DNA from 2 places in the Clostridium sp. CTA-17 genome. Region 1 is predicted to be linked to the other one. Evidence: predicted binding sites of a transcription regulator. Region 1 holds the regulator's gene; the other holds the start of a gene.
What was found. Region 1 encodes NrdR, which represses ribonucleotide reductase genes. Its sites were predicted from a motif close to CACNANATNTNGTG; they were not measured.

Region 1 (12,901 bases):
AAGATAGATATAATGATGATTTAGAAATACCTATGTTTTTAAGAAGAGGTAGAAGATAGTATTTTTAAATACAAAAGCACTTATAGTAATTTATTACTATAAGTGCTTTTATTTTTACTTTAATTAGAAAGATTTTTGTATGTTTATAATAAAATTCATGTAGAAATAAAAAGATTTTCAACTTATTTTCAATATTTTAGCATAGAAGACATAGAATATGAAAAAAAATATTGAATTTTATGATTTGTAGTTTAATAAACTATGAACTTATGTTTAATGAATACATTTTCATTACAAGAATAGACAAATAGAAGATAATTATAATATTAAAAATTTTTTATTTGATAGAAAAATGTAGAAGAATGTAGAAAAAGAAAAATAGAAAATATGCATATGGAATATATAATGACAAAATTTTAGAATAAGAAGTTTTATAATTATAAATAGGGAGTGAGTTGATTTATGACTGTATATATTGACATTGTCATATTAGAAAATTTTTTAATTAATTTTTTTCTACTTTATTTAACTTTACAGACCTTAAAAGAAAGAATAATTTACAAAAGAATAGTGCTAGCAGCTTTCTTAGGAGCAATATATACCTTGTTTGTTTTTGTTCCAGGATTAAATATACTCACATCATTGCCCTTAAAACTACTTTTTTCTTTTGGAATGATTACTATAATATCAGAAAGAAGAGAGTTAAAGACAATAATAAAAAGATATATAACTTTTTTAGTGATAACTTTTGCTTTTTGCGGTACTTGCTTTATGTTTGCTTTGGTTGAAAATCAGTATAATATTTCAGAATCTTTTATAATAAATGATTATTCAACTAAATCTATAATATTCTCACTAATTATAAGTTACATACTTGTTAGTGGAGTTATGAATTATTTTAAAAATAGAGCTATTATAAATAACTTTATATATGATTTAGATGTATGTATTGATTCAGAAGTTGTTAATATTAAAGCTTTTTTAGATACAGGAAATGGACTTGTAGAGCCTGCAACTGCATTGCCTGTAATAATAGCAGAAAGAGAAAAGTTTAGAGGGGTAAACATTAAGGAAAAAGACCAATTTAGGATACCATATAAAGTAGTTGATGGAAATTCAGGATATATGAAAGGGATTAAGATTGACAATATAAAGCTTTGTAATGTTAATGGGGAAACAATGACAAGAGATGCAATCTTATGTTTTTGTGATAATAAATTAAGTAAAGAGGGAGAATATGAAGCTTTATTGTCTAGAGGAATTATATAGGGGTGATTAGGTTATGTTAAATATAAGACTTTTGCTTAATAAGTTATTTACTAAATTAGATATTATGGTAGAACCGATTTATTATGTTGGGGGAAATGATGTCCTTCCAGCACCTCTTAGTAAGGAAGAGGAAGAAGAATTAGTTAACAAATTAGGGGAAAATGATGAAGCTATTAGAAGTATTCTTATTGAAAGAAATTTAAGACTAGTTGTATATATAGCTAGAAAGTTTGAGAATACTGGTGTAGGTGTTGAAGATTTAATTTCTGTAGGAACAATTGGACTTATAAAGGCAGTAAATACATTTAATCCAGAAAAAAAGATAAAGCTTGCAACTTATGCATCAAGATGTATAGAAAATGAAATTCTTATGTACTTAAGGAGAAATAGCAAGGTTAAAGCAGAGATATCATTTTATGAGCCATTAAATATAGATTGGGATGGAAATGAACTTTTACTTTCAGATATACTTGGTACAGATGATGATATTGTTTATAATCTAATAGAGGATGAAGTTGATAAAGAATTATTATTTACTGCAATGAAGAATCTTTCAAATAGAGAAAAAGAAATTGTTGAATTAAGATTTGGACTATGTGGATATAAAGAGAAAACTCAAAAAGAAGTGGCTGATATGCTGGGAATATCACAATCTTATATTTCAAGATTAGAAAAGAAAATTATAAAAAGATTAAAGAAAGAAATTAACAAAATGATTTAAGAGTATAAAATTAACCTCTACAGGTAATAATTAAAATGCGGAAGGGAATTACTTCGAAGGGGTTGATTTCAATTATGATGATAAATAAAGTAGAGATATGTGGAGTCAATACAGCTAAATTACCAGTTTTAAAAGAAAAAGAAATGAAAGAATTATTGCTACAAATGCAAAATGGAGATATAAGTGCTAGAGAGAAATTTATTAAGGGGAATCTGAGATTAGTGCTTAGTGTAATCCAAAGGTTTAATAATAGAGGCGAAAACGTAGATGATTTATTTCAAGTTGGTTGTATAGGACTTATGAAATCTATAGATAACTTTGATTTATCACAAAATGTTAAATTTTCAACTTATGCTGTGCCAATGATAATAGGAGAAATAAGAAGATATTTAAGAGATAATAACACTATAAGAGTAAGTAGATCTTTAAGAGATATAGCTTATAAGGCTTTACTTGTAAGAGATAAGCTAGTAAATGAAAATAATAAGGAACCTACTGTATCTCAAATAGCAAAAGAGCTTAAAATTCCAAGAGAAGATGTTGTTTTTGCTTTAGATGCAATTCAAGATCCAGTTTCTTTATTTGAGCCTATTTATCATGATGGTGGAGATGCAATATATGTAATGGATCAGATAAGTGATTCAAAAAATCAAGATGATAGTTGGCTTGAAAATATAGCAATAAAGGAAGCTATGAAGAAATTAAACGATAGAGAAAAACTTATATTGAATTTAAGATTCTTTAATGGAAGAACTCAAATGGAGGTAGCTGATGAAATTGGTATATCTCAAGCACAAGTTTCAAGGTTGGAAAAAATAGCATTAAAGCATATGAGGAAGTATGTATAGAGCTCTTTTGAGCTCTATTTTTTATGGATAAATTGAAAATCTTATGTTATTTAGTATTTTTTACTTCTTCTAATTAATAAATATAAAAATTAAACATATAAATTAAATATAAGAATTATATGTTTAGGAGGAGTTTAAATATGGAAGAAAATTTATTTTCTTTAAATAATTTAAGGGCTATGGAAGTGATAGATGTAAGTGAAGGTAAAAAGTTAGGCTTAATAGCTGATGTTAAGATAGATTGTGATGATAATAGAATATTATCTATTATAATACCTGGAGAAAAAACATCCTTTTTTAGTAAGTCAGAGGATATAGAGATAGAATGGTCTGATGTATACAAAGTTGGAGTAGATGTTATACTAATAGATTCAAAAGGGAAAAATATACTAGATGTTCAAAAATATATATAGAAATTAAGTAAAAAAGAGGGTATAATATTATTACAACTTAGAGAAAGGCGTGGATTTTAAAATGAGATGTCCTTACTGTTCTTATGAAGAAAGTAAAGTTGTGGATTCTAGATCTGCAGAAGATTATAATGCAATTAGAAGAAGAAGAGAATGTTTAAGATGTTCTAAAAGATACACAACTTATGAAAAGGTAGAAGATATACCAATACTTGTTATAAAAAAGGATTTAAGTAGAGAAAGTTTCAATAAAGAAAAAATCATAAGCGGATTAATTAAAGCATGTCAAAAGAGACCTGTATCTAGGGCTCAAATAGAAGAAATAGCAGCTGATATTGAACGAAACATAAGTAATAAAATGATGGTAGAAATAAAGTCTGATTACATAGGTGAAATGATAATGGAGAGACTTAAGGATATAGACGAAGTTTCATACGTAAGATTTGCTTCTGTATATAGACAATTTAAAGATATTAATACCTTTATGGAAGAAATAAAAAGTTTAATGAAATAATTTTAAGCTATCTTAAAGAGAGTTCTTTAAGATGGCTTTTTTATTTGTTTTAATTTATCTATATACTTAAATAATATTTAACTTGAATTTAATTTAACAAAGAGTTGAAATATGATAATATGGTAAAATAAGTAGATTATAATTTTGTTTTTGAGGTGAAAAGTTATGAAGAGAGAAATAATAGATAATAAAGAATTTATAGTTTTTAATGATGGAAATATAAAAGTTAGATTTTCAACTGCATTAAACAATGTTAATTATAAAAAAGAAGATGAGGATGGAAAGAAAAATTTAGAGGATTTAAAGGAAATATTTTCACTAGATAAGGTGGTTTATGTTAACCAAATACATAGTAGTGATTTTATTGATGCAACTGGAGAAGAATTTAAAGGGGATAGAGACTGTGATGCTATAGTTACTAAGGATAAAAACACACTTATAGGAGTGTTTACAGCAGATTGTGTTCCAGTTATAGCTTATGATAAAGAGAAGGAAGTAATTGCAGCTATTCATAGTGGATGGAAAGGAACATACAATAAAATAGCTAGAAAAACTTGTGAATACATGAAAGAGAAATATGGTTGTGAAAATATTAAAGTAATAATAGGCCCTCACGTGAGACAATGTTGTTATGAAGTAAGTGAAGATTTAGCAGAGAAGTTCAGTGAAGAATTTGGGAAAGATGTATGTAATGGAAGAATGTTAAATCTTGAGAAATGTGTAGAAATTCAGCTTAAGGGTATTGTTAAAAAAGAAAATATAACTTCTACTAGAATTTGTACTTATTGTGAAAAAGAAGTGAAGATGCATAGTTATAGACAGGGTCAAGAAAAGTCAGGAAGATTATTTTCATCAATATTTATTGATTAAGGTGGATTAATAAATGAAAAAAAGGATTATTATTTTCACAACACTAATAATAACATTTTTTCTAGCAATAATGACTTCTATGTACTTAGTAATATCAAATCATAAATATTTAGAGGAATCAAAGAATGTTCTAAATGAATATAATAAGGTCATAGCTTTATTGTTAGAAAACGATAATGGAAATATTAAGAGTGAATTAGAAAGAATAGAATCAAATAATGATATGAAAAATATAAGAATAACATATATCAGTAAGGATGGAAATGTTATTTTTGATACCCATAAAAAATTAATCAATGATAATGAAAGTTATCTTAAGAGACAAGAAATAATAGAAGCAATAGAAAGTGGTTTAGGAAGCAGTGTACGATATAGTAATGATCTTCACCAAAACATGATTTATAGTGCACTTAAACTTAAGGACGGTTCTATTGTTAGAACATCAATAGCTGTTGAAAATGCAAAAATACTAGATAGCATAAATAGTAACTATTTATTGGTAGGGGTTATATTATCCTTAGTAATTGCATTATTATTAACTGTTAAAATAACTAATATAATATTGAATCCATTAAAGGAATTAGAACAATTGACCTCTACTATTGCAAGTGGTAATTTCCATAAGAGAGTAAAAATTAATTCTAAGGATGATGAAATTCAAAGACTAGGAAAAAGCTTTAATTATATGGCAGAGCAATTAGAAATAACCATGGAGAGATTTAAGGATAAACAAAATGGCTTAGAAGCCATATTAAAAAGTATGGGTAGTGGAGTAATAGCTTTTGACAGGGATATGAATGTTTTAATGATAAATCCTTACGCTAAAAAAATATTTGGTATAAGTGGAGAAATTATTGGAAATAAACTTTTGGATTATATAACTGACAAAGAGATAATAAAGGCTTTTTGTGATGGAAAAGATAGGGTGGAAATTGAAGTTAATTATAATGATGATCCAAAGATATTAAAAATAAGAAAAGCAAGTATAATAAATGAACCTGAAATAATAGGTACAGTTGTGGTTATACAAGATATTACAGATATTAAAAAGCTTGAAAACATGAGAAGTCAATTTGTAGCTAATATATCTCATGAACTTAAGACCCCACTTACATCAATTAAAGGTTTTGCAGAAACATTAAGATATGTAGATGATGATGAAACTAGAAATAAATTTTTAAGCATAATAGATGAAGAATCAGATAGATTAGCAAGACTTTTAGAGGATATATTATGTCTTTATGAAATAGAACAAAAAAGAAGTACTGTTTTAGAAGAGTTTAATGTTGATGAACAAATTGATAAAGTTTATATGCTATTAAATGATCAAGCACAGAAAAAAGGTGTGGAAATATTTTTAGATACAAATAGTAATTGTGTTCTAATGGGAGATAAGGATAAGTTTAAACAAATGTTATTGAATCTTATAAGCAATTCTGTTAAATATACTGAAAAAGGTGGAAAGGTAAGAGTTGAAAGTTATAATCGTGACATGAATCTTGTTTTAGTTATTGAGGATAATGGAATTGGAATAAGTGCAGAGGATCTTCCAAGGATATTTGAAAGATTTTATAGAGTGGATAAAGCTAGAAGTAGAGAAAGTGGTGGAACTGGACTAGGTCTTGCCATAGTAAAACATATAGTTAGACTTTTTGATGGTGAGATAAATGTAACTAGTGAACTAGGAGTAGGAACTAAAATAGTAATAACTATACCTATAAATATATAATTCTAGTTAATACTTTATAACACCTTTAAATTTATAACACTTATTATATAATTAGTTATATATTTAAAAATCTTTTTAATATAATAGAATTAATAGAAAGTTATTAAAAGTAATCCTCAAAATTTTTTAGGGGATTACTTTTTAATATTTAAATAACATAGTTTAAAGCTTAATGAAAAAGTTAATAATTAAATTTAGAGTTAAATAAAAAGTTAGTAATTGAAACAAAACACAATATATAGGTATAAAGTTATTTCAGTTGACTACATTATTTAATTAAGGTAATATAACATAGATAGTACTAAAATAGGAGTGAAGCATATGAAAAGTAGAATTGCTGAAGTCTTACCAGGAGGAATTGGTGAGGAATTAGGCTTTGAAAAGGGAGATATACTATTAAGCATAAACGGTACTAAAGTTGAAGATATACTTGATTATAGATTTTTATTAGCAGACGAATACGTTGAGGTAGAAATATTAAAACCAAACAAAGAGGTTTGGGAGTTTGAAATAGAAAAGGAATATGGCGAAGATTTAGGAGTGGAATTTGAAGAGGCCATCCTAGACAAAGCTAAAAGTTGTACAAATAAATGTATATTTTGCTTCATAGATCAATTACCAAAGGGAATGAGAAAAACTTTATATTTTAAGGACGATGATTCAAGACTTTCATTTTTACAAGGTAACTTTGTTACTTTAACAAATATGAAGGATGAAGATATTGATAGAATTATAAAATATAGAATAAGTCCTATAAATGTATCAGTTCATACAACAAATCCAGATTTAAGAAAAAAAATTCTTAATAATAGATTTGCAGGGAATGTATATGAAAGATTACAAAAATTAGCGGCAGCTGGTATAACTGTAAATGCTCAAATAGTTGTTATGCCAGGAATAAACAATGGAGACGAATTAGTTAGAACTGTAGAAGATCTTTATAAATTACGTCCTTCAATAGAAAATGTTGCTGCTGTACCAATTGGAATAACAAAGTTTAGAGAAGGATTAGCTGATCTTGAAATATATAATAAAGAAACAGCTAAAGAAGAATTAGATAGAATAAAAGTTCTTCAAGAAAAATACATGAAAGAAATAGGAAGTCCATTTGTAAGATTATCAGATGAGTTTTATGTTATGGCAGATGAGGAAGTTCCAAATGAAGAATTCTATAATGGATATGAGCAAATAGAAGACGGAGTTGGAATGATAAGACTTCTAAGAGAAACCATGGCAGTAGATATAAAGAACAAGTTAACTAAAAGTGGAAAAGGTAAATTTACTCTTATTACAGGAACATCTGCCTTTAAAGAATTAAATCAGGTTTGTACTGATATAAGAGAAGCAAATAATAATATAGATATTAAGTGTAAGGTTATATTAAATGATTTCTTTGGGCACACAATAACAGTTGCAGGACTTTTAACTGGTCAAGATGTTATTGCTCAACTTAAGGATAACATTGATAGTGAATACTTAATTATGGCAGATAACATGTTTAGAAAAGGTTACGAGCCAGGAGATATAACTCAAAGAATAATGTTAGATGATTTGACAGCAAAGGATATTGAGGAAAGATTGGGAGTTAAAGTTATAGTTTGTAGCTATACAGGGGAAGACCTAATAGACTTAATAAACGAACACTGTGAGGAGGAATAAGAATGAGTAAACCAATAGTTGCTATGGTTGGAAGACCGAACGTAGGTAAGTCGACTCTTTTCAATAAATTAGCAGGAAAAAGAATTTCAATAGTACAGGATACACCAGGAGTTACTAGAGACAGAGTGTATGCAGAATCAGAATGGTTAAACAGAAAATTTACAATGATAGATACAGGTGGAATAGAGCCTGAAAGTAGTGATATAATTGTTAAACAAATGAGAAGACAAGCGCAAATTGCTATAGAAATGGCTGATGTAATAGTATTCGTTGTTGATGGTAAGGAAGGACTTACTGCTGCTGACCAAGAAGTTGCACAAATGCTTAGAAAAAGCAAAAAGCCTGTTGTTTTAGTAGTTAATAAAATAGATAGATTAGCTTTAGAAGAAAATAGCTATGAGTTCTATAATTTAGGAATTGGAGATCCTATAACTATATCAGCATCTCAAGGATTAGGACTTGGAGATATGCTAGATGAAGTTGTTAAATATTTCAATGATCCTTCAGAAGATGAAGAGGATGATGAATATATTAGAATAGCTATGATAGGTAAACCCAATGTAGGTAAATCATCACTTATAAATAGATTATTAGGTGAAGAGAGAGTTATAGTAAGTAATGTTCCAGGAACAACAAGGGATTCTATAGATAGTTACCTAGAAACAGAAGATGGAAAATTCATCTTAGTTGATACTGCTGGATTAAGAAGAAAAAGCAAAGTAAAAGAAGAAATAGAAAGATATAGTGTAATCAGAACTTATGCTGCTATAGAGAAAGCTGATGTAGCTATACTTGTAATAGATGCTGAGCAAGGAATAACTGAGCAAGATGAAAAAATAATAGGATATGCTCATGAAATGAATAAAGCAATTATGGTTGTTGTAAACAAATGGGATCTTATTGAAAAAGATGATAAAACATTAAGCAATTATCAAAAAGACTTACAACAAAAACTTAAGTTTATGCCATATGCTAAATATTTATTCATATCAGCTTTAACAGGACAAAGAGTACATAAAATATTATCAACAGCTAAATATTGCTATGATAATTACTCTAAGAGAGTTTCAACTGGATTATTAAATGATGTTATAAGTAAGGCTGTTTTAATGAAAGAGCCACCAGTTGTAGCCTTAAAGAGATTAAAAATATACTATGCTACTCAGGTTGCTACAAAGCCACCTAAATTTGTGTTCTTTGTAAATGACCCTAATCTATTACATTTCTCATATGGTAGATATTTAGAAAACCAATTAAGAGAAAGTTTTGATTTTGATGGAACTGGAATAGAAATAGAATATAGAGCTAGAAAGGAGTAATTTTATGAGTAAAGTGGCTTTTTTAGGAGCAGGAAGTTTTGGAACTTCTTTAGGTATATTATTGGGGAATAAAGGTGTTACGGTTTCTCTGTGGGATAGAGATGAAAATGTAATAAATGACATTAACGTAAACAGAAAGAATGACAAATATATAAAAGATTTAACTATTCCTACTAATGTCACTGCTTATAAAGACTTAGATGAAGCTTTAAATGGGGCTGAATATGTAGTTCTTGCAGTACCTTCTCATGTTATAAGAACAGCTTGTAAAAACTTAAAAGGTAAAATTAATGATGATGTAATAATTATTAATATTGCTAAAGGAATAGAAGAGGGGACTAATTTGAGACTATCTCAAGTTATAAATCAAGAATTACCAAATAATAGAGTCGTAGTTTTATCTGGGCCAAGTCATGCAGAAGAAGTTTCAAAGGGAATTCCAACAACTTTAGTTGCAAGCTCAGAATGTATGGAATGTGCAGAGAAAGTTCAAGACCTATTTATGGATAAAAACTTTAGAATATATACTAATGATGATATCATAGGTGTTGAAATTGGAGGCGCTGTTAAGAACATTATAGCCTTAGCGGCAGGTGTTTGTGACGGTATAGGATATGGAGACAATTCTAAGGCAGCATTAATGACTAGAGGAATGGCTGAAATAGCTAGAATAGGAATTAAAATGGGTGGAAAAGCTGAAACTTTCTTTGGATTAACTGGTATGGGTGATTTAATAGTTACTTGTACAAGTATGCATTCAAGAAACAGAAGAGCTGGAATACTTATAGGTCAAGGGAAAACTGCTGAAGAAGCTATAGAGGAAGTAGGAATGGTTGTTGAAGGTATAAAAGCTTGTAAAGCCTTCTATGAGTTAAAAGAAAAAGAAGGAGTAACAATGCCTATAACTGATATAGCATATAAAGTTCTTTTTGAAGGGGCAAAGGCAGAAAATGCTGTAAGCCTTTTAATGGAAAGAGATAAGAAAAAAGAAGAAATATAAAATTTATTTTAAAAAGAGATAGAAGTTTTTCTATCTCTTTTTGTTTTAATTAAAAGGTGGAATCTTTATAAAATTTTATTTTTTATGTAGTTATAAAACCATGTTAAGTCTTACATATTAAAAAATAAAATTATTTAAAATAAGTAGCATTTATTTAGAGTTCTTTGAATAAATAATATTAATACATAATATTAGAAAGAGAAAGTTGAAGTTTAGATAAAGGAGTTAAAAAGTATATCCAATTAAAGTAAAAATATATTTTGCTAAACAGTATACTTTTTCAAAGTTTCTAATATATATATAGTGTTAATAATATTTATAGGAGGGTGTATCTTGGAAGATTTCAATATATACAAAGATATAGCAGAAAGAACACAGGGAGATATTTATGTTGGAGTTGTTGGGCCAGTAAGAACAGGTAAATCTACATTTATAAAAAGATTTATGGACTTAATGGTAATACCTAAGATTGATAATGCTTATAAAAAGGAAAGAGCAAAGGATGAATTACCACAAAGTGGATCAGGAAAAACTATTCATACAACAGAGCCTAAATTTGTACCTAATGAGGCAGTAGAAATTGCTTTGGATGATGGTATTAAGTTTAGTGTTAGAATGGTTGATTGTGTTGGATACATTGTTAAAGGGGCTAATGGTTATTTTGATGAGGGAGAATCTAAAAAAGTTCATACTCCTTGGTTTGATTATGAAATTCCATTTGAAGATGCAGCTGAGATAGGAACTAGAAAAGTAATAACAGATCATTCAACAATAGGATTAGTAGTTACAACAGATGGAAGTATAACTGGTATAGATCGTGATGATTACTTAGAGGCTGAAGAAAGAGTAGTGGCTGAGTTAAAATCAATAGACAAACCTTTTATAATTGTACTTAATTCATTAGATCCAAGGGCAGAAGAGACTTTAGACTTAAAACAAGAATTAGAAATCAGATATGGAGTTCCAGTTCAAATAATGGATGTAGCCAATATGAATGAAAATGACATAAACGATTTGTTTACAAAAGTACTTAAAGAATTTCCAGTTAAGGAAATTAATATAGACATGCCAAGATGGATTGAAAAATTAGAGCCTTCTCATTGGTTAAAATCTAATTTTATAGACATAGTTAAAGACATGTGTAAAAACATATCAAAAATTAGAGACGTTAAGGATCTACTTAGTACTTATGGAGAAGATTTCTTAGGAGTAGCTGATATAAATGAGATGAATTTAGGAGATGGAACTGTAAGAGTTAAAATGACTCCTAAAAATGGCATCTTCTATAAAATAATAAGTGAAATGTGTGATGAAGAATTAAATGATGAAAGTGATTTAATAGCTTTAATCAAAGATTTGCATAAAGCAAAATCTGAATATGATAAGGTAGCTGAAGCAATAAATAGTGTTAAGGAAACAGGCTATGGATTAGTTGCTCCTCAATTATCAGAAATGAAGTTTGAAAAACCTGATATTGATAAGCAAGGTTCAAAATATGTTGTTAAACTTAAGGCTAGTGCTCCTAGTCTACATTTAATAAAAGCAGATATTCAAACAGAAATTTGCCCAATAATGGGAACTGAAAAAGAAACTCAAGAGGTATTTAAAACATTACTTGAGCAATTTGAAAGTGATCCGGAAAAATTATGGCAAAGCAACATGTTTGGTAAGTCATTAGAAACATTAGTTCAAGAAGGTTTAAGAAGCAAACTTTATAAGATGCCAGATGACATTCAAAGTAAGATTCAAAAAACTCTTCAAAGAATTATTAATGAAGGCGAAGGAAACTTAATCTGTATTATTTTCTAAGGTGATTAATATATTTAAAGACCATATCAAATTTTATTTTGATATGGTTTTTTAAATTTTATAATGAAATAATTCTATGAAATTTTAGAACGCAAAAAATATATATAAGTATTTTTATAATATATGTATTTTACGAAAAGAAGAGTATATTAAAAATATACTTTAATTTATTAGTTTTATAAAATTTATAAAAAGATTATAATTATTAAGGGAATGATTAAGTTGTTATAGTTTATTAGTATTTAATTTAAGCTGAACTTTACAAAGATTGAATAGAATTATTAATTTAATTATAATAAGCATTGTGACGAATGATACTTAGTCAAATAAAAAAGAAATTCGGAGGTACTCATGAAGAAAATAGCTGTAATTTTTAATGGTGGAACAATATCAATGAAAGTTGATGATAGAATAAAGGCTGCAGTTCCAAGTTTGACAGGAGAGGAAATAATGGCTATGGTAACAGGAATAGAAAGCTTTGCAACAATAGAGTCACATAGCTTTTCTTCATTACCAAGTCCACATATTACTCCAGAGATAATGCTTGAACTATCAAAATTTATAAATGCTCTAGTAGAGAGAGAAGATATAGATGGAGTTGTAGTAACTCACGGAACAGATACTTTAGAAGAAACATCTTATTTTGTTAATTTAACAACTAAGACAAGTAAACCAATAGTGTTTACTGGAGCTATGAGAAGTGGATCAGAGTTAGGGTATGATGGACCAGCTAACTTAGCTGCATCAATATGT
Region 2 (12,901 bases), on a different contig from region 1:
TAATTTCAGCTTCCTCAGGCTCTGCTAAAAGCCCTACCATAGGAATATCTCTTAATATAGATTCATCTCCATCATTTAACTCATAAAAGGCCTCTGTTACATCAGTGCCAAATTTTAAATTATTATAAGGACTTTGTTTAAATAATTCTACATTTGAAACATCATATATAATACCATCTATAGAAATATATGACGGATTTCCATTTTCTCCATTAAAATTTGCTAATTCCTCCTTTGTTAGAATAAGCATATCAGTGGTCTCTTCTCTTATATAATCACTTTGAAATTCTTTAAAAATATCTTCTATTTTTTCTTTATATAGTCTAGCCTGATTATTTTCTCCAGCTAAAGTCATTAAATATTTAAATTTGTTTATTTGTTCAAACTTTTCTTCAAAAAAATTGCACATAAAAACTCCTATATTACATACTATATCTATATATTTCTATGTGGTTAATATTGCAAATGTTAATGTTTTATTGTAAAATCATTATTAATCGAACTAAATACGATTTTATTTACTATGAAGAGAAGAGTAAGCTTAGGAAGTAACTATCAGCGAGCAGATTACGGTGTGAGTTCTGCAGTGTATCCTATTTTGAAGAACATCTCTGAGTTTCTAACCGAAATCCTTTTTAGGAGAGTAGACTTAGACGGTTTCAGGCCGTTATACTTGAAGAACATTTTTGTGTTCATAAAGCCGGCTATTTTATAGCAATTTGGGTGGTACCGCGAATAATGCCATTCGTCCCATTAATTATGTGGATGAAGGGCTTTTTTATTTGGAATAAAACTTAATTAGGAAAGAGAGGAAATAATAATGAAAGATGTAGTTTTAGTAAAAAGTCTTTACAGAAACACTAGTGAATATAGTGATAAGAAAGTAAAAATCTCAGGTTGGATAAGAACTTTAAGAGCATCAAATGCTTTTGGATTTATAGAAGTTAACGATGGTTCATTCTTTAAAAACGTTCAAGTAGTTTTTGATAGCGCTAAAATATCAAACTACAAAGAAATTTCTAAATTACCTATAAGTTCATCAATATCAGTTATAGGAACTTTAGTTGAGACTCCAGATTCAAAACAACCATTTGAAATTCAGGCAGAAGAAATAATAGTAGAAGGAATGTCAGATTCAGATTATCCTCTACAAAAGAAAAGACATACTTTTGAGTACTTAAGAACAATAGCTCATTTAAGACCAAGAAGTAATGCTTTCTCAGCTACATTCAGAGTAAGAAGTGTTGCAGCTTACGCTATCCATAAATTCTTCCAAGATCAAGGATTTGTTTACACTCATACTCCAATATTAACTGGTTCAGACTGTGAAGGTGCTGGAGAAATGTTTAGAGTAACAACTTTAGACATGATGGCTCCTCCTATAGCAGAAGAAGGTGGAATTGACTTCTCACAAGACTTCTTCGGAAAAGAAACTAACCTTACAGTTTCAGGACAATTAAATGCTGAATGTTTTGCTTTAGCATTTAGAAATATCTATACATTTGGTCCTACATTTAGAGCTGAAAACTCAAATACAGTAAAACATGCTGCTGAGTTCTGGATGATAGAACCTGAAATGGCTTTTGCTGATTTAATAGATGACATGGAAGTTGCTGAAAACATGTTAAAATACGTTATAAAATACGTTATGGATGAATGTCCAGAAGAAATAGCTTTCTTCAACCAATTTGTTGATAAAGGCTTATTAGAGAGATTAAACCATGTTGTAAACTCAGAATTCGGAAAAGTTACTTATACTGAAGCTGTTAAATTACTTCAAGAATCAGGTAAAGAATTCGAATATCCTGTTGAATGGGGAATAGATCTTCAAACTGAACATGAAAGATATTTAACAGAGCAAATATTCAAAAAACCTGTATTTGTAACTGACTATCCAAAGGATATTAAAGCATTCTACATGAGATTAAATGAAGACGGAAAAACAGTTGCTGCTATGGATTGCTTAGTACCTGGAATAGGAGAAATCATAGGTGGTAGCCAAAGAGAAGAAAGACTTGATGTCTTAAAAGCTAGAATGGCTGAATTAAACTTAAATGAAGAAGATTACTGGTGGTATTTAGAACTTAGAAAATACGGTGAAACTATTCACTCTGGATTTGGTCTAGGTTTTGAAAGATTAATCATGTACATTACTGGAATGGCTAACATAAGAGACGTAATACCATTCCCAAGAACTACTGGTACTGCAGAATTCTAAAAAAAGAAGTGGATTATTCCACTTCTTTTTTTATTTATAAAATAAATTCTTATTTCTTAACTATCAGATTTTAAAATTAATAAAAGTTATAATCTTAATTCTTACTTTTTATATTATTTACATCTTCTATTAGCTAATTCATATAAAGTTCTAACTCCTGCACCTGTTCCTCCAGCTGGACAATAATCTCCTTTTTTCTCTGAGAATGCTGGGCCAGCTATATCTAAATGTAACCAAGGTTTATTTTGAACAAATTCTCCAATAAATAATCCTGCAGTTATTGTTCCTGCATACTTTCCACCTATATTTTTTAAATCTGCTATATTAGATTTTATAAGCTTACCGTAATCTTCAAAGCTAGGCATTTGCCATACCTTTTCTCCAGTCTCCTCAGCGGCTTCCCTTAGCTCTCCATAGAACTCATCCTTATTAGTTATTACGGCTGTAACATCCTCTCCTAAGGAAACTACAGCAGCCCCAGTTAATGTAGCCACATCGATTATCTCACTAGCCTTTTCTTTCTCTATAGCATAAGTTACAGCATCTATTAGAGTAAGTCTTCCTTCCGCATCTGTATTTAATATTTCTATAGTTTTTCCTGCCATTGATCCTATAATATCCCCTGGCTTATAAGCATGACCTGATATTAAGTTTTCACAAGCAGCTACTACAGCTATTACATTTATTTTTAACTTTCTCTTAGCTATGGAACTAATAGCTCCTATAACAGAAGCAGCTCCACCCATATCAGCCTTCATTGTTACCATTCCAGCATTAGTTTTTAAAGAATAACCACCTGAATCATATGTTAGTCCCTTTCCTACTAAGGCTAGTCTTTGATCCATATTATCCTTATCTCCAAAGTATCTCATAACTATAAGTCTAGGTAAATTATCTGATCCTTTTCCTACTGATAAGAAAGATTCCATTTTTAATTCTTCTATTTGATTTTCATCAAATACTTCAACTTCAAAGCCATATTTAGAACCTATGTTTTTAACCTCTTTAGCTAAAGTTTCTGGATACATATTATTAGCAGGTTCATTTACTAAATCTCTTGCTAAGCAAGTAGTCTCTGAAAGAAGAACAGCCTCATTCACAGCTTTCTCACAAAGCTCTACCTCTTCTTCCTTTATATTGTGTCCACCAATATGAACTGTAACTTCAACCTCTTCCTTTTTATCACTCTTATATTTATTAAATGAATATGATCCTAAGGCTAATCCTTCAACCATTGCTTTTAATGTATTTTCTAATCCAATAGCCTCTACTGAATCAAATCTTAAAAATACACTTTTACTTTTTAATCTCTTAATCTCATTTACAGCTTTACCAAAGGCTCTTCTAATTTTTTCTTTAGTTAGCTCTGTCTCTTTTCCAAGACCTAGTAATATAATATCTTGTATATTATCCTCAGTTGTTCTAGTTATATTAAATATTTCTCCATAAGCGCCTTTAAACTGTTCTTTTTTCTTAAGTATATCTATATTATTGTTTATTTCTTCATTAGGTATATTCGTTTTTTCTTCAAAATATGGGATTAATAATGCATCTGTCTCTGTACACTTTGATTTTTTCACTAAAAAATTATACATTTATTTTCCACCTCTTTAAATTTTTATAATTAATATATCACACTTACCTTTAATAATCTATCTTTAATATATACCTAAATGATAAAAAAGTATGTAACCTAGATTACCAAATAAATATAAGAAAAAAGCTTAACTAAAAAGTTAAGCTTATGCTAATCCAATAATAGATAATATACGTTCTCTAACATTATTTCTATCACTACTTATCTTGTTTAAAAAAGAAATACGCTCTTCTTTGTTTTTGAAAGCTCCTTTTGGAATTGAAACATAATCAATTGAAGATATAAAGAAATATATATTTTCTTTAAAAGAAAATACCTCTCTTATAATTTTCCAAGGATATATTCTTTCTACTGCTCCTTCATTATATACAATTCTTATTCCATTGCTCAAAATCTCTACTTTACAGTTACCAAACATATTTTTATTTTCTAAGAATCTAACCTTCTCTTCTATATCACGCTCTATTATTCTTTTATTTTTAATATTACATACTATAGAAAAAATAAACCATGCTAATAATGTAACAACATAAAAACTATTGTTTAGATTTTTGCTGGCTTTAATAAAAACCATGGTCATTAAAAATACAAATATAGCCCCTATGATTTCAAAAAAAGTCCAAAAGAAAATTTCTCTGCTTATAAAATCTTTTCTACATTTTACAAATTCATTTTTGTTTAAAACAAATTCCAACATATACGCTTTCTACTCCCCTTAAGCATTTAATCTTCACTTCCCAAAATTTATATAAATAATTTTACCATAGCTTTTTTATATAAACTATTATGAACATATTACAATTGAAATTTCTTAAAATCTTAATTTTAAAATTCTAATTCAATTACTTTTCCTTCTTTTAGACTCTCTTTAACATCTATTATTCTCTGATTTGAAGAACCTCTAAATTTTAATCCATCTTCTTTCTTGTCTATATCAAACCTTCCATCAACTAAAACATCAATGTTTTCTAAATATTCTTTCCACTTATTAAAATCATTAGCATTTTCTAATAGATATTCAAATCTATATCCTGTATAACTCCAAACATTTAATCCTAATTCTCTTGCAGCTTTAGCAATATATATAAATTTATTAGCTTGTTCTACGGGATCTCCACCACTAAATGTTACTCCATCTATAAATGGATTATCTGCTAAGTCTTTTATTAATTCATCTATGTCTCTTTCTTCTCCACCATTAAAATCATGAGTATCAGGATTGAAACATCCTTTACAATTATGTTTACATCCTTGTGAAAAAAAAACTCTTCTTATTCCTGGACCATTTACTAAGCTCTCGTAGGCTATTCCTGATAACCTAATAGTATTGCTCATAGAAAATTACCTCCTATAATTTATATGTTCCTTTTTTTAAAATTATCTGTTTAAAAATGCTAACTATTGTTAATCATTAAAATAAGTATTAATTAGGGGGTACAAAATGACTAATCAAAACTTATTTTTAGAAATAGAAAAGCACTTATTAGAGGATGGTAAACCATCCATATTCTTAAATAAAATTAAAGAGGAAGAATCATTTAAAAATTCTTCTTTTAATATTTTCAACCAACTTAATAAGGAAAATCAAATCCATCAATCCAATCCTTGGACCCATACATTAAATGTAGTAGACCTAGCTTCAAAATACAAAGATTTATCTAATAACCCAAAAGCTTTTATGTGGGCAGCTTTATTCCATGATATTGGAAAAATAAGAACTCTAAACCCAATACATGATAGAGTTGGAGGAGAAATAACAAGAAGATTCCTTAGAGAATATAGTGATGATACTTACTTAAACGAAAAAATTATATCTCTAGTAAAGCATCATTCTGCACCTATATTTATTATTAATAGAGTCTCCTATAGCATAATAGATTTAATAAACACGGCAGATATTCATGATGTTGCCTTATTATCACTATGTAATAGGCTAGGAAATCTGAGTTCTAAAAATAATGACTTAGAGAAAAATCTTTTAGATAGTAATAAATTTCTTAAAATCATGTCTAGTAAAACCTGCTTACCATTAAAAGAAATAATAGTATAAATAAAAGGTTATATTAATAGAATCTTATTTTGAAACTATTAATATAACCTTTTTTTATTTATACTGTAATTAAATTATTATCAGCCTTATCTTCTTCAATATCACTTATAACATTCTTTATCCATTTTCCTGATTTTAACCTTACTACCTCAAAGATTATCTTTAAGAATTCTTCTGTGCAAATTAAGAAATATACTCCATATACAGGTAAAGAAAATACTGTAGCTCCAAGGAAAGCCATTGGTACAGCATAAAGCCATATTGTTCCACATTGTACTAACATAGAGTAAGTAGTATCTCCACCACCTCTAAATACACCAACAATCATAACCATATTAAAAGCTCTTATTGTAAAGAACAATCCTATTATTCTTAAAACTTTAACTGTATCTAAATAAGTTCCTTCACTTACATTAAAAGGCTTTAATGCTAATGGTGCTGTTATCCATATTAAAATTCCTAAAACAAATCCTACTAAAACAGCTATTACAGCTATATCCTTAGCATATTCTCTTGCTATTTCTTCCTCATTAGAGCCAATTTTATTCCCTATCATTATAGAGGAAGCTGTAGCTAAACCTATTAGTAATACCATAAACATATTATTTAATGTGGTAGCAATCTGCATGCTAGCAACAGCATTTGTTCCTATTCTAGCATAGGCTATAGAATATGCAGTCATACCTAAAGACCATACTATTTCATTTACTATAACTGACCAAGATGTTCTAAAGTATATTTTTACAAAATTTAAATCAAAGGAGATAAGCTCATTTAATCTTGATGCCACCTTATTCTTTCTAAAATAAACAAAGGAAACTATAAATATCATCTCTACTAATCTTGCAATAGTGGTTGCTAAAGCTGCGCCATTAACTCCCATAGGCTCAAATCCTAAATTTCCAAATATAAATACCCAGTTTAAAAATGCATTTATCAAGACTCCAACTATACTTGCATACATAGGAACACTAGGTTGCTCTGTACTTCTTAAAGCTGAAGAATAAGCTTGAGTAAAATTAGTAAATATACAACTTACAGAAACAATCTGTAGATATTTAGCTCCTAATTCTATAACATTTAAATCATTAGAAAGAATCTCCATAATTTCATAAGAAAAAAATCCAGAGCCTAAGGCAAAAAGAGTTGAAACTATAAGTCCAATAGATATATCTAGTCCCAAAACTTTTTTAATATTTTTCAAATCTTTTTTGCCCCAAAACTGAGACATGAAAACACTAGCTCCAGCATTTATCCCAAGAATACATAAGGTAAAAATAAATATATATTGGTTAGCTAACCCAACTGAGGCTATTGACTCTTCTCCTAGCTTTCCTACCATTAAATTATCTACTAGATTTAATGACGATGTAATGAAACTCTGAATTGTTATAGGAACAGCCATCATTATCATAGTAGGTAAAAATTCCTTGTTCTTAAAACCTTTCATGAAATTTAATCCCCCTTTTAAAAAAATACAAAAAAATAAAAGCAAATGGGTAGTCTTTAGCCGCCCATCTGCTTTTAAATCCTATTAATTGTCTAATAAATCTACCTCTTAGTCAATATAATCTTTCTCTTATTTACACTTCTTTAAAATATTTAGGTTCAAAATTTTTAAATTTATCAGATTTTTACTAGAATTTCACTAAGATTTTATTGTATAATATACATCTCACTAAAGTTTTTAGTGAAAGTACACCAAATTACTAACAATAATACGTTCAAAAATTTATCCACAGAATAATTTTTTGAAAAATATCCACAGTCGTTGAATTAAAAAATAATCCACAGGTAAATTAAGTTCTATTTGCCTGTGGATTATTTTAAATTTATATAATTATAGATAATTTTAATTTTTCCTTTAACTCTTCTGAACAGAAGGAAGCTTCCACACTATTTAAATAAATCTTTTTATAATCTTCAAAATCTATATTAAATGTCTTATGTACATTTTCAAATTCTTCAGTAAGATTTATATTAGAAACTGTTCTGTTATCTGTACTTAAATTAACTCTTATATTATCTTTATGATATTTATAAATAGGATGCTCCTCATATTTATTCACACCCTTTGTGTCTATATTGCTCTTAGGGCACATTTCTAATGTTACGCCTTTTTCTTTTACTAAATTATAAGCCTCTTCATCATTAAATATAAATAAGCCATGACCTATTCTCTCTGCACCTAGAAGCTCTATGGCATCTCTAACATTTTTACCATACCCAGTTTCACCAGCGTGTATTGTAACTCTAAAACCTGATTCTCTTGCTAACTTCATTGCTTCTTCATAAGGCTTAACAAAACCTTCTAATTCACCACCAGCTAAGTCTATGGCAACAACACCTTTTCCTATGAAGTTTTTCCCCTCTTCAATTACCTCATATACACTATCTACGGAATGATGTCTTAAACAAGATAATATTACATTACCTTTTATGTCATAAAGCTCTTCAGCTTTTCTTATTCCCTTTATTACACTCCCTATTACTTCTTTTTGAGTCATCCCTTTTTCTAAATGCAATATTGGAGCAAATCTTATTTCTATGTATTTTACATTTTCCTTACTTGCATCTTCCATAAGCTCAAAAGTAACTCTTTCTAAGTTCTCAGCTCTTTGTAATAGTCTTACTGGAAGAGCAAATCTATTTAAATAATCTTCTAGTGAATTACAGTCTTCTGAAATAACTAATAATTCTTTTACCTTATCATATTCATAGCTATCTAGCTTAACTCCCTCTTTTTTAGCTAACTCAATAGCAGTCTCTACTCTTAAGGATCCGTCTAAATGGCAATGTAATTCTATCTTTGGTAAATTCAATAAATTCATTTATATTTCCTCCCTTAATTAACTATTTATCTTATGAATAAAATTAAAATTTCTAATATTAAATAAAGAACTTATATCCTAAAAAAGGTTAAAAAAAATTCTTGATTACGAAGAAAGCAAAGAGGCTTTCTTCGTAATCAAGAATTCTCGGTTCTTGGTAGAAACCTCTAATCCATATCATTAGAGTTATACGAAGTAAACTTTATTTTTTATTTATTTTACCATATAAATCTTTATAGTCAATAATAATTTATTGAAGAAATTTCAAATCATTTCTAAATATAAAAATCTATGCACATGTACTAAAAATTCACCTAATTAAGATAATTTCTAAAATACATGTCATAGATTTTTCTATAAACTTTGTTTAAATAATTTACTTAAAAATATTAAACACAATGATAAGCTTTTTTATTACCTTCTAAATGAGAACGTCTATCTTCTCTCTCTTCATATTTTCCTGGACCAAATCTTTCATCAAGACTTAGATATCCAGTAACCCTTGATATTCCTTGAATATCTTGGCTTCCACACTTAGTACACTTGCACTCATTGTTATGAAGATATGTTCCACAATTTTTACAATATCTTATATGAAAGTTAATTCCCATATAACTTATATTAGTTTCTTTGTAAGCATAGTTAACTATTTTCATTATAGTTTCTGCATTTGGACAATCATCAACTTCTATATAACTGATATGTCCACCATTACATAATTTATGATATGGCGCTTCAATATCAATCTTATTTTTTATTGATATTGGACAATAAACAGGAACATGATAACTATTTGTATAGTAATCTTTATCTGTTACTCCTTTAATTATTCCAAAAGCTTTTTGATCTTGTTTTATAAATTTACCTGATAATCCTTCTGCTGGAGTAGCATAACAGCTCCAGTTTAATTTAGTTTCCTCAGTTAATCTATCACAATATTCTCTTATTCTTTCAACTATTTTTATTCCTAACTCTCTTGAAGCCTCATCTTCACCATGATGTTTTCCAGTTAAGGCTATTAAAGTTTCTGCAACTCCTATAAATCCAATTCCCCAAGTACCTTGTTTTAAAATTGGTTCTATTGAATCATCCGGTCCTAAGTTCTCAGCACCTTTCATTAATCCTTGACCTGCCACAAAAGGTAAATCCTTAACTCTTAAGTTTTTAAGAACTCCATATCTATGCATTAAAGATTCTTTAGATATTCTTAATCTGTCATCTAATAATTCAAAGAATTTATTGATATCTTTTTTAGCTAATATTCCAAGTCTAGGAAGGTTTATAGTTGTAGGAGCTATATTTCCTCTTCCTTTACATCCTGGCTCACCATTAACATTTTTCATAAGATAAGTTCTACATCCCATAGTTGCTGGCATATATCCTTTATCATAGTATTCCTTATTAAAGTCCGCATCGATATTCATGAAAGTTGGATTCATTCTCTTAGCTGCTACTCTACATGCTAACTCATATAAATAGAAATATGGATCCTCTGTTTCTCTATTTACACCTTCTTTTACTCTAAAGATTATGTTAGGGAATATTGGTTGTTCTCCTCTTCCTAATCCCTTTTCATATTCTAATAAGAATATTTCACAAACTAAAGCAGCATCTTCATTATATGGAATTCCTAAATTTAATGAACTAAATGGAACTTGAGATCCAGCTCTTGAATGCATAGTGTTTAGATTATAAACAACTCCTTGCATTGCTTGATGTACTCTTTCTCTTAATTTCTTCTCTACTAGTTCATCTAACTTAGATCCTTCTAAGCCTAATCCTATGTATTCTTCTCTTATTTCTTGTCTTGTAGGTTCTACAAACACACTCATATCATTATCGAAGTCTGGATGTGATTGTCCTCCAAACATGTCATTTTGAGTTGATTGTAATAAAATACATGATAATTCAGCTGCTGTCTCTATTCTTCTTGGTGCATTAATAGTTCCGTATCCAGTGTTAAACCCACTTTGTAATAACTCACCAGTTGGTATGTGTAAGCAGTTTGTAGTTAAGTTATAACTATCTAAGTCATGATAATACACATCTCCATTTTCATGAGCTTTTGCTAATTCTTTAGGCATTGTAGCTAAGTTATACCATTTGTTAGATTCTGAAGCTATTCTTAAAAGCTTTGATGAGAAGTTATTTCCTACATTAGCATTATCCCTATCAGTCTCTACTCCGATCTTACTTATAGCTTTCATTAAGTCTGATTTTATTTCTCTAACTTTAGTTCTTTCAGTTCTATATGCCTTATATGCTGTTGCTACTTGATTAAAACCATTATCCATTAAAGCCTTTTCTACTAAAACTTGGATCTCTTCAACAGTGACATCTGTCTTACCTGACATTTCTATATAATTAATTACCTTTTGTATAGTATCTAAAACTTGGCTTTCCCTTATTGCAATACCAACTTCATTGGCTGCTCTCTTTATTGCATTTGCTATTTTATCCGCATTAAACCTAGATTCTCTACCGTCCCTTTTCACAACATGTAGCATTTTCAATTCCTCCACTCCACTATATCTTGTACTCGAATCATTATACTCTACTATTACTAGTTATGCTAATTTTAAAAAATCCTTATACTAAAAAAAATACTTATTATCTCCCTCTTTCCTTCTTTTTTTTAGCCTATATTCAATTTTTCTTTAGTTGACATTACTAAAAACTTATTCATGTCTTCTCCATAAGATGAATAATATTCCATAAAATGTAACATAATAACTATATGAAAAGTAATCCATAGGAGGAGTTTAAATGAAGAAAATAGCATTAATTGCTTTTCAATTAATATTAAGTTTATTAGTTGGATTAATATTTGGAAATTTAATTATGCCTTTAAAAACATCAGAAAAAATAGATACATTAAAAGAACTAAAATCTATTGATTTAACAATGAATGAAGAAAATCCATATGACTTTGATATGGAGGAGTTATCTTTAGAAACCCTTAGCCCATATACAGGAAAGATCTTAGAATCAAATTCAATAAATAATATTCCTTTTATGTGTATAATTGAAAATTCTAGAGCAGCTCGTCCTCAAAGCGGACTTTCTGAGGCAGATATAGTTTATGAAACCATGGCCGAGGCAGGAATTCCTAGATTCTTAGCTGTATTTTATGAAAATTCTCCTGATGTTATTGGACCAGTAAGAAGCGTACGCCCCTACTTTTTAGATATTTCTAAAGAACACGACTTACCCTTTGCACATTGTGGTGGAAGTGCAGAAGCACTAGCTACAATTTCTAGTGACAAATCATTAAATAGTATAAATGAAATAAAAGATGGAAGTGCTTTTTGGAGAGATAATACAAGAAAAGCTCCTCATAACCTTTATACTTCAGCTAATAATATAAGAAAATTCATTTCTGATAATGGATATGAGTATTCTAAAAATAATGCATTAAGCTTTAAAGATAACTCTCTATTAAATTCTTCTAACTATATATCTGAAATAAAACTTAATCTAAGTGATTATTATAAAACCTCATATAAGTATGTAGATGGCTTTTATGAAAAGTATATGGATGGAGAGCTTGCCATAGATAAAAATACCAATTCTCCTCTTAAATTTAAAAATGTAGTTGTGCAAATAACTGATATGTCACTTCAATCTGATAATACTCATTTAGATATTGATTTAATAGGTACTGGAGAGGGTTATATTTTATCTAATGGAAGAATGGAAAAAATTCATTGGGAAAAAGAAGACACTAATAGTAAAACCATATTAAAAACTGAAGATGGTAATCCAATTTACTTATCTAGAGGTAACACAATTTGGAATATAGTAGATAAAAATTCTTCTTTATTCTTCAATTAAATTCTTAATTAAGTTCATAAGTAAACCGTTTTCTAAGAGAACAATCTGTTTTAATATATTATTAACAGATTGTTCTCTCTTTATACCATTATCAATATTGATAATGATATCAGTATTGATATATAATTCAGTTAAAGCTAAACTTAATTCAAATTAATTTCTATAAATGTTGATTTATTCGGTTTGCTATTAAATTCACTAAATGAAATATAAATATTTTTAATAATTTATATTTTATTTAGTAAGTATAAAATGATTGGGGGCATATAAAATGCAGAAAATTGCTATAATAACAGACAGCTCTTGTGATTTAACTATAGATGAAATAAAAGAATATAATTTAAATATATTACCTTTAAAGATAATATATA

Region 2: ACYUCG_RS11545 (anaerobic ribonucleoside triphosphate reductase) is a predicted target of NrdR. The motif match lies at 11,221-11,234, and genes of this name have one in related genera.

Annotation. Positions count from the first base shown of each region.
Region 1 is NZ_BAAABF010000003.1:129,875-142,775, reverse strand. It holds gene ftsZ (cell division protein FtsZ) at 1-59, shown strand, start outside; gene spoIIGA (sigma-E processing peptidase SpoIIGA) at 463-1,269, shown strand; gene sigE (RNA polymerase sporulation sigma factor SigE) at 1,283-1,990, shown strand; gene sigG (RNA polymerase sporulation sigma factor SigG) at 2,065-2,838, shown strand; gene ACYUCG_RS07170 (YlmC/YmxH family sporulation protein) at 2,979-3,251, shown strand; gene nrdR (transcriptional regulator NrdR) at 3,313-3,762, shown strand; gene ACYUCG_RS07160 (purine nucleoside phosphorylase YfiH/LACC1 family protein) at 3,928-4,632, shown strand; gene pnpS (two-component system histidine kinase PnpS) at 4,646-6,361, shown strand; gene ACYUCG_RS07150 (DUF512 domain-containing protein) at 6,683-8,020, shown strand; gene der (ribosome biogenesis GTPase Der) at 8,023-9,339, shown strand; gene ACYUCG_RS07140 (NAD(P)H-dependent glycerol-3-phosphate dehydrogenase) at 9,344-10,339, shown strand; gene spoIVA (stage IV sporulation protein A) at 10,673-12,148, shown strand; gene ACYUCG_RS07130 (asparaginase) at 12,500-12,901, shown strand, end outside.
Region 2 is NZ_BAAABF010000007.1:50,211-63,111, forward strand. It holds gene ACYUCG_RS11505 (cytochrome b5 domain-containing protein) at 1-409, opposite strand, end outside; T-box leader at 515-756, shown strand; gene asnS (asparagine--tRNA ligase) at 821-2,218, shown strand; gene ACYUCG_RS11515 (leucyl aminopeptidase) at 2,332-3,813, opposite strand; gene ACYUCG_RS11520 (YcxB family protein) at 3,961-4,512, opposite strand; gene nrdG (anaerobic ribonucleoside-triphosphate reductase activating protein) at 4,641-5,150, opposite strand; gene ACYUCG_RS11530 (HD domain-containing protein) at 5,257-5,865, shown strand; gene ACYUCG_RS11535 (MATE family efflux transporter) at 5,924-7,315, opposite strand; gene add (adenosine deaminase) at 7,698-8,696, opposite strand; purine riboswitch at 8,811-8,910, opposite strand; gene ACYUCG_RS11545 (anaerobic ribonucleoside triphosphate reductase) at 9,086-11,203, opposite strand; gene ACYUCG_RS11550 (DUF3048 domain-containing protein) at 11,463-12,530, shown strand; gene ACYUCG_RS11555 (DegV family protein) at 12,802-12,901, shown strand, end outside.